DNA from 4 places in the Bradyrhizobium sp. SZCCHNRI2009 genome. Region 2 is predicted to be linked to each of the others. Evidence: predicted binding sites of a transcription regulator. Region 2 holds the regulator's gene; each other region holds the start of a gene.
What was found. The regulator LexA, encoded in region 2, represses DNA repair genes until DNA is damaged. The targets are predictions, from matches to a motif close to TGTTCNNNNTGTGTTCNG.
Positions count from the first base shown of each region.

Region 1: a site for LexA is predicted at 1,350-1,367, ahead of uvrA (excinuclease ABC subunit UvrA). Genes of this name have one in related genera too.
Region 3: a site for LexA is predicted at 1,072-1,089, ahead of QX041_RS20880 (YifB family Mg chelatase-like AAA ATPase). Genes of this name have one in related genera too.
Region 4: a site for LexA is predicted at 1,111-1,128, ahead of QX041_RS27905 (DNA recombination protein RmuC). Genes of this name have one in related genera too.

Region 1 is NZ_JAUEUH010000002.1:816,372-818,573, forward strand. It holds gene uvrA (excinuclease ABC subunit UvrA) at 1-1,258, opposite strand, end outside; gene QX041_RS11355 (porin family protein) at 1,547-2,179, opposite strand.
Region 2 is NZ_JAUEUH010000002.1:702,902-705,103, forward strand. It holds gene QX041_RS10785 (hypothetical protein) at 30-470, opposite strand; gene lexA (transcriptional repressor LexA) at 745-1,443, opposite strand; gene glp (gephyrin-like molybdotransferase Glp) at 1,649-2,202, opposite strand, start outside.
Region 3 is NZ_JAUEUH010000005.1:543,958-546,159, forward strand. It holds gene QX041_RS20880 (YifB family Mg chelatase-like AAA ATPase) at 1-1,024, opposite strand, end outside; gene QX041_RS20885 (DUF2336 domain-containing protein) at 1,258-2,202, shown strand, end outside.
Region 4 is NZ_JAUEUH010000009.1:73,904-76,105, forward strand. It holds gene QX041_RS27905 (DNA recombination protein RmuC) at 1-1,080, opposite strand, end outside; gene def (peptide deformylase) at 1,250-1,777, shown strand; gene fmt (methionyl-tRNA formyltransferase) at 1,919-2,202, shown strand, end outside.

The sequences.
Region 1 (2,202 bases), 110 kb from region 2:
CGATGTTGGTGATGACGCCCTCGAACGGCTTCTTGGTGTCGTAGGCGCGGACGCCGTCCTCATAGGTGAACTTGATCTCGTCGTCGCCGGAGCCGTGCAGCAGCGCGTTCTGCGTCTTCTTCGGCAGGTCCTTCCACTTGGTGTCCAGCGTGAACTTGTAGAACTTGCCGAGCGCGGTCAGCGTCTGCAGGTAATAGGGCGACGACGACTTGGCCCAGGGCGCGATCGCGCCCTTGCGCAGGGTGACGTCCTTGTCGGGAATGACGAGGTCGGCATCGACGTGCTGCTCGACCCCCAGGCCGCCGCATTCCGGGCAGGCGCCGTAGGGGTTGTTGAACGAGAACAGCCGCGGCTCGATCTCGGGGATCGTGAAGCCGGAGACCGGGCAGGCGAACTTCTCCGAGAACAGGATGCGCTCGGGCCCGCTCTTGTCGTGGATCTTTGCGGTTTTCTTCTTTTCCTTCTCCTCCGCCGGCGCGGCCGAGGCGGGAGCGTCCGCGAACTCGATGACGGCCAGGCCTTCGGCGAGCTTCAGCGCAGTCTCGAAGCTTTCTGCGAGACGCTGGCCGATGTCGGGGCGCACGACGATGCGGTCGACGACGACGTCGATATCGTGCGGGAACTTCTTGTCGAGCGTGGGCGCCTCGGCGAGCTCATGGAAGGTGCCGTCGATCTTGACGCGCTGAAAGCCCTTCTTGAGATATTCGGCGAGCTCCTTCTTGTACTCGCCCTTGCGTCCCCGCACGACCGGCGCCAGCAGATAGAGGCGGGTGCCCTCGGGCATCGCCAGCACGCGGTCGACCATCTGCGAGACGGTCTGGCTTTCGATCGGCAGGCCGGTCGCCGGGGAGTAGGGCACGCCGACGCGCGCCCACAGCAGGCGCATGTAGTCGTAGATCTCGGTGACGGTGCCGACCGTCGAGCGCGGGTTCTTCGAGGTCGTCTTCTGCTCGATCGAGATCGCCGGCGACAGGCCGTCGATCTGGTCGACGTCCGGCTTCTGCATCATCTCCAGGAACTGGCGGGCATAAGCCGACAGCGATTCGACGTAGCGGCGCTGGCCCTCGGCGTAGATCGTATCGAAGGCGAGCGAGGATTTGCCGGAGCCGGACAGGCCGGTGAACACGACGAGCCTGTCGCGCGGGATCTCGACGTCGATGTTTTTCAGATTGTGCTCGCGGGCGCCGCGGATGGTGATGGCCCGCAGGCTCGACTGGTTGGCTTGCGCGCGCTGCTTGGCCTTGAGCACTTCATCCATGACGATCGTCCCACGGCGCAGAGTCGCGCCATCGTTGCAGGCGCGTTTCGCCGGAAGCCGGCCATCGGACGCCAGGGGGAAAAGGTATGGTCGGAACGTAGGAAGAACGGAGCTGGATTTCCAGTGCCGTCAGCGAATCATCAACAATGCGCTCAGGGAATGGCAGCGACTGGCAGGAGGCGGACCGGTTCCGCCGGCTGGATCAAGTGCTCAAAGCACAAGCGCTCAAGCAAAAGCCTCCGCTCGGGCAGAGCGGAGGCTTCGTGCGTTGGCCCGGAGGCTATGTGCTTAGAAGTGGTAGTTCACACCGACCTGGACCGAGTGGAAGTTCGTCGTGCCAGTGGCTGCGGTGCCGAGGCCCGTGAAGGTGTAGTTCTCGCTGCCGAAGCTCTTGTACAGGTACTCGCCCTTCAGCGACCACTGCGGAGCGAACATGTATTCGGCGCCAGCGCCGACGGTCCAGCCGCTGTGGATCTTGCTGTCCGAACCAAAGCCCACGAAGGTGATCTTGCTGTCGGCCCAGGCGTAACCGCCGGTCGCGTACAGCAGAGCCGGGCCGAAGGCGTAGCCGATGCGGCCGCGCACCGTGCCCCAATCCTGGATCTTGGCTTCGTCGCCGAAGATGGTCTTGGAGGAAATATTGGCCCAGGCTGCGTCAGCCTCGAGGCCGAACACGACGGCGCCCTGCTGCCAGTTGTAGCCGACGGTGCCGCCGGCGAAGCCGCCCTTGCGGTCGAACGTGTTCGCGCTGCTGTCCTCGGCAGCATAGCCGCCCATGGCACCGATGTAGAAGCCGGTCCAGGTCAGCACCGGCGCGGCAACCGGGGCCTTGGTGTAGGTCGGGCGCGCGGCAAGATCAGCGGCGGCAGCGGGAGCGGCCAGGGCGGCCAAGGCCACGGTCGCGAGCAGGATCTTCTTCATTCCAGTCTCCAGTTTATTCCTCG
Region 2 (2,202 bases):
ACCGAGAGAAATGCCGATGCGGAGACCCCTCAGGTGATGCTGATGCGGCGAATCGGTGTGGCCTGCGAAGGCGGCACGTCCTCGGCGATGTCCGGGCGTCGCTGCGCTGGCTGCTTGCTGACCGGCAATTGCAGCACGGTGACGCGCTGGCCCTCGCAGAGCTGGGTCACCAGCACGTGGCGGCCATCGGCGAATTCGATCGCGTCGTGATGGCGATCGGGAATGTGAGTCTCGATGCTGTTGAACTTTGCGACGCGCTCGCGGATCGTCCGGGTCCAGAGCCAGCGGCTGTCGTAGCGGACGTCCTCGGCGAAGGCCAACTCGGTGCCGGGCAGCATGCAGACTGCGACGGTCGGCTCGCTCTCCAGCGCGAAGCCGCGGGTGGCGGTGCCACGGAAGGTCATCGAGATCAACGTCTCGCCGACCTTGGCGGGACGGGACGCAACCGCATGGAGGCTGTAGTCACACATCGGATCGCTCCTCGTTGAGAGATAGCCGACCCACGCTCCCCCCGGACAGGCGCAGGCCTCTATCAGAGTGGACATCGATGGTGATGTTAGCGCGCGCTTCGCGGCAATTCTGCGCTGATCTGCATCGCGTGTGCCCGCGGCCGATCACAAGCGTTTGAGCATGCCGCGCTGCACATCATGAGGTGCATTCGCGCGTGACGTATTTTGCTGGGCAGCCTCCGATCGGCGGCGAAAGCGCGTGCGCCCGCCGCCCATCGACCGATCCCATTCGCGATCAGTACTTGCGGTACAGCCCGACCAGCTTGCCTTGGATCTTCACCCGGTTCGGCGGCAGGATGCGTACCTCGTAGGCGGTGTTGGCCGGCTCCAGCGCGATCGATGCGCCGCGGCGGCGGAAGCGCTTCAGCGTCGCTTCCTCATCGTCGATCAGCGCCACCACGATGTCGCCGGTGTCGGCGGTCTCGTTGCGCTGTATCAGCGCCATGTCGCCGTCGAGGATGCCGGCATCGACCATGGAGTCGCCGCGTACCTCGAGCGCGTAGTGATCGCCGTTACCGAGCATGTCGGCAGGCACGCTGATGGTGTGGCTGCGGGTCTGCAGCGCCTCGATCGGGGTACCGGCGGCGATGCGGCCCATCACCGGCACTGCGACGGGGCGCTCGCCATCGTCCAGCGCGGGAGTGCTGGTGCGCACCTTGCCGAGATTGCCCTCGATCACCGATGGGGTGAAGCCGCGGCGGTTGTTGGCGGCCTGTGACAGCTCGGGCAGCTTGATCACCTCGATCGCGCGGGCGCGGTTGGGCAGCCGGCGGATGAAGCCGCGCTCCTCGAGCGCCGTGATCAGGCGATGAATGCCGGACTTCGAGCGCAGATCGAGCGCATCCTTCATCTCGTCGAAGGACGGCGGCACGCCGGCTTCCTTGAGCCGCTCGTTGATGAACCGCAGAAGTTCGTACTGTTTGCGCGTCAGCATCTCGACCTGGTCCCCGGTTTGTTGTCGTCCGAGTCCAGGAGCTGCGCCTCGCGCACAAACCGGCTGAGAGCGCCCTGGAGTCGGACCGTCATCGCGTCGCCCGCAACATACTAAAAACAAATCATGAACGGACACTATATGTTCGATGTGTGTTCCGCAATCCTAAAAATATGATGAACAGACCGGGCTTTACCGGGGAAGCGGCTCAGTTCGGCAGGCGCAGGATCTCGCACGGGCTGCCGGCAGGCGCCTTCGGAGCAAACGCCGGCCGGATCACCACCGCCTGCGAGAGCGCGAGATTCCCAAGCAGCGACGAATCCTGCTGGCTCACCGGGGTCGCAACCAGCGTGCCGTCGGCGCGCTCTTCGAGCCGCGCCCGCAGATAGTCCTCGCGCGAATCGTTCGGCCCGAGCTCGCGGCCGAGCAGGGCGGTCTCGCGCGGCATCACGGCCTCGTCGCGGCCGAGCAGCCGCCGAATCAGCGGCACCAGGAACAGGAGGGCGCAGACATAGGACGACACGGGATTGCCGGGCAGTCCGATCACCCTGACGTCGCCGAGCCGTCCGTGCATCATCGGCTTGCCCGGCCGCATCGCGATCTTCCAGAACGCCATCTCGACGCCCTCGGCTTCGAGCGCCTGCTTGACCAGGTCGTGATCGCCGACCGAGGCGCCGCCGGTCGTGATCAAGATGTCGGCCTTGGCCTCTCGGGCCCGGCGGATGCCGGCGATCGTCGCCTCCATCGTATCCGCGGCGATGC
Region 3 (2,202 bases), on a different contig from region 2:
CGACCAGCATGAAGCGGGCAGGGTAGGTGACGCGGTGGTTGGCGCGCGAGATCGAGACCTCGCCGTTCTCGAGCGGCTGGCGCAGCGAATCCAGCACGCGCGGATCGAACTCCGGCAGTTCGTCGAGGAACAGCACGCCCTGATGCGCCAGCGAGATCTCGCCGGGTCGGGCGCGCAGGCCGCCGCCGGTCAGCGCCGCCATGCTCGCGGAATGATGCGGGCTGCGGAACGGCCGGCGCGACGTCAGCGCGCCACCCTCGATCTCGCCGGCGACCGAGGCGATCATCGAGACTTCCAAGAGCTCTGCCGGCGACAGCGGCGGCAGGATCGAGGGCATTCGCGCCGCCAGCATCGACTTGCCGGCGCCGGGCGAGCCGATCATCAGCAGATGATGCCCGCCGGCGGCGGCGATCTCGAGCGCGCGCTTGCCGCTCTCCTGGCCCTTGATGTCGCGCAGGTCGAGCAGGCTTGCCGGCGCCTCCTGGATCTTCGGCTGCGGCCGCGACAGCACCTGCGTGCCCTTGAAATGGTTGGCGATCTGGATCAGCGAGCTTGCCGCGATGATCTGCAAATCGGGGCTCGCCCACGCCGCCTCGGCGCCGCAGGCGGCCGGGCAGATCAATCCTTCCTCGCGCGCATTGGCGCCGATCGCCGCCGGCAGCACGCCAGCAACCGGCGCGATCGAGCCGTCGAGTCCGAGCTCGCCGAGCACCGTGAAGCCGCCGAGCGCATCCGGCGGAATGGCCCCGATCGCGGCCATCAGGCCGAGCGCGATCGGCAGATCGTAATGGCTGCCTTCCTTGGGCACGTCGGCCGGCGCCAGGTTGACGGTGATGCGCCGCGCCGGCAGCGCCAGGCCCGAGGCGATCAGCGCCGAGCGCACCCGCTCGCGCGCTTCCGACACCGCCTTGTCCGGCAGGCCGACGATCGCGAACGCCGGCAGGCCGGGCGCGACCTGGACCTGCACGTCGACCGCGCGGGCCTCGATCCCCTCGAAGGCAACGGTGGAAACGCGCTGGACCATGATGCCCCTCCCGGGCAAGGAGGCTAGCGGAAGCCGGCATCGTTCGCAAGAACAATACAGGAACATCGTCGTTGCCGCGCTCTGCCGCAATCCATTAACGACAGCCGCGTGGGGTTTCAGCTCCGCCCGCTGCGCTTAACGCCCCTTTAGTCCGGCCTTCGCATTCTTCCTCAATTGATGATCGACCCGCGCCTCCGTCACAGCCGAGGGAGGCGCCCAACGAGGGACGTGCGATGCCTCCAGCGCCTGCGGCAGCTCCGACCGCCAAGACGCCCCCCGGTGATGCGCGGACGGTGTCCGAGCTCGCCACCGACATGCTGCGCCGGACCACCAGCCTGTTCCTGGCCGGTCCGCGGCCAGCCTCGGCCGAGCAGCTCGATCTCTACGATCAGATGTTCGCCCGGCTGATGCCGCAGGTCGCGACCGAGCTGCTGGCCGAGCTGAGCATGGCGCTCGCCGGCGTCGAGCGCGCGCCTTACGCGACGGCGCGGATGCTCGCCGTTCACCCCGAATTGCGCGTCGCCGGGCCGATGCTGGCCAAGGCGGCGGTGCTGACCGAGCGCGATCTCGCCGAGTTCATCCGCACCGGCAGCCCGGCGCATCTCGTTGCGATCGCCAGCCGCAGGGGCATCGGCGACAGCCTCACGACGCAGCTGATCGCGCGCGGCTTTCCGGCGGTGCGCATGGCGCTGGCGCAGAATCTTTCCGCGCGGCTGTCCGAGGACGGCTATCGCAGCCTGTTCAAGATCGCCGAGCGCGACGAGGATCTCGCCGAGAAGCTGGCGCTGCGCACCGACCTGCCGGCCAAGCTGTCGCGGGCCTTCGTCGCCGCGGCCAGCGAGGGCGCCCGCGCCCGCTTCATCAAGGCCGCGCCGCCGGCGACCCGCGCCACCCTGCAGGCGACGCCGACCCGCTCGCCCGGCGCGGCAATGCGCGCGATCTGGGATTATCAGCAGGTCAAGGCCGAGGTTGCCGCCCTCAGCCGGACTGGCAAGCTCGGCGACTCCGCCGTCAACCGCTTCTGCGCCACCGGCGATTTCCCTGCCGTGATCGCAGCGCTGGCGCTGCTCTGCGTCGTCACCATCGAGACGATCGAATCGCTGCTGGAGGAGGACCGCATCACGGACCTGCTGCTGGCCTGCAAGGCCGCGCGGCTCAGCTGGGCGACGACGTCGATG
Region 4 (2,202 bases), on a different contig from region 2:
GAGGATCTGGCGGATGTCCTCGCCGACATCGCCGAAATGCTTCTGCAGCTTGAGCACGCGCTCGCGCAGGCGGCCGAGATCGTCCCCGAGATGGATCACCTCGTTGCGGATCTGGTCGGCGGCGTCGCGGATGCGTGCGTCCTTCATGATCTGCTGCATGACCTGGATCGCGAGCATCAGCAGCGACGGCGACACCAGCACGACGCGCGCGCGATACGCTTTCTGGATGACGTCGTCGAAGCCATCATGGATCTCGGCATAGACCGATTCCGACGGCACGAACATCAGCGCGGTGTCCTGCGTCTCGCCGACCACCAGATATTTCTCCGCGATGTCGTTGACGTGACGCAGCACGTCGGTACGCAGGCGCTGTGCGGCGGTGCGCTTCTCCTCGTCCGTCTCCGCATCATGCAGCGCGGTCACGGCTTCCAACGGAAACTTGGCGTCGATGCACAGCGGTCGCGCGTCGGGCAGGAACACGACGCAGTCCGGCCGCTTGCCGCTGGCGAGCGTGTACTGGAACGCGTAGCTGCCCTTCGGAAGTCCGTCCTGCACGATCGCCTCCATCCGCGCCTGGCCGAACGCGCCGCGCGACTGCTTGTTGGCGAGGACGTCGCGCAGGGTCGTGACCTGGGTCGTCAGCTCGCTGAGATCACGGTGGGCATTGTCGATGATGCCGAGCCGCTCGTGCAGCACGCGCAGACTATCCATGGTGTGGCGCGTACTCTGCTCCATCGACTGTCCGACGCGATGAGTCACCGCATCGAGCCGCTCGTTGACGCTGCGGGCAAGATCAACCTGCCGGCCGGCGAGCAGCTGCGCCATCGCGTCGACCCGGCCGGAGGCCTCGCTCTGGACGCGGATCATCTCGCTGAACCGTCGTTCGATCTCATCGCTGCGCATCGCCTGCTGGGCCGCGAGCTCGGCGCCGCGCCGGCCGGAACGCACCACGGCCGCCACGATCATCACGAGCAGCAGCACCACCAGCACGCCAAATCCGATCAGCGCATCGCTGGCGCGGACCGGAAGGTCGCCGATCATGATGACGACAGGATTGAGGGACTGGCTGGCGGCGGTCATCACGCCCGTCTATCCGATTCGCACAAGCTCGCGAACGAAGAGAGAACATTTATGGTTAAGGCCAGGTTAAGAATCATGGTTAACGAGGCGTTGAAATTCATGGTTAGCGAAGTCTTAACTGCGAGCCATCACATTGACCGCGCCGGTTCCGCGGCTTAAATCGCGCGCCATGTCCCTAAGAGAAATCATCATTCTGCCGGACCGGCAGTTGCGGCTGGTGTCCAAGCCGGTCGAGAAGGTCACGCCGGAGATCCGGCAGCTGGTCGACGACATGTTTCAGACCATGTACGACGCGCCTGGCATCGGGCTCGCAGCGATTCAGGTCGCGCAGCCGCTGCGCGTCATCACCATGGATCTGGCCAAGCCCGACGCGAACGGGGAAGGCAAGCGCGAGCCGCGCGTCTTCATCAATCCGGAGATCGTTGCCAAGTCGGACGAGCTGTCGGTCTACGAGGAAGGCTGCCTGTCGATCCCCGAATATTACGAGGAGGTCGAGCGGCCGGCGCGGGTGCGCGTGCGCTTCACCGATCTCGACGGGCTGGTTCGCGAGGAGGATGCCGAGGGGCTCTACGCCACCTGCATCCAGCACGAGATCGACCATCTCAACGGCGTGCTGTTCATCGACTATCTGTCGAAGCTCAAGCGCGACCGCGTGATGAAGAAGTTCGCCAAGGCCGCCAAGCGCGCCAGCGAGTAACGATCAACTCTCTCCTCCGTCATGCCCGGGCTTGACCCGGGCATCTACGTCGCGCCGCGCGTTACAGGCAGCTCGACGTGGATGACCGGGACAAGCCCGGCCATGACGCGGAGGATTCGGCAATGCAGGATCTTCCACCAGATGCCGCTTCGCCTGATCTTCATGGGCACGCCGGATTTCGCCGTGCCGACCCTGCTCGAACTCGCCGGCCACGGCCACGAGATCGCGGCGGTCTATACGCGCGCGCCCAAACCCGGCGGCCGCCGCGGCCTGGCGCTGGTGCCGACGCCGATCGAGACCGAGGCGCGCCGGCTCGGCATTCCCGTGCTCACGCCGAAGACGCTGAAGACCGAGGACGCGCTGGCTGCGTTCCGCGCCCATGAGGCCGATGCCGCCGTTGTCGTCGCCTATGGCATGATCCTGCC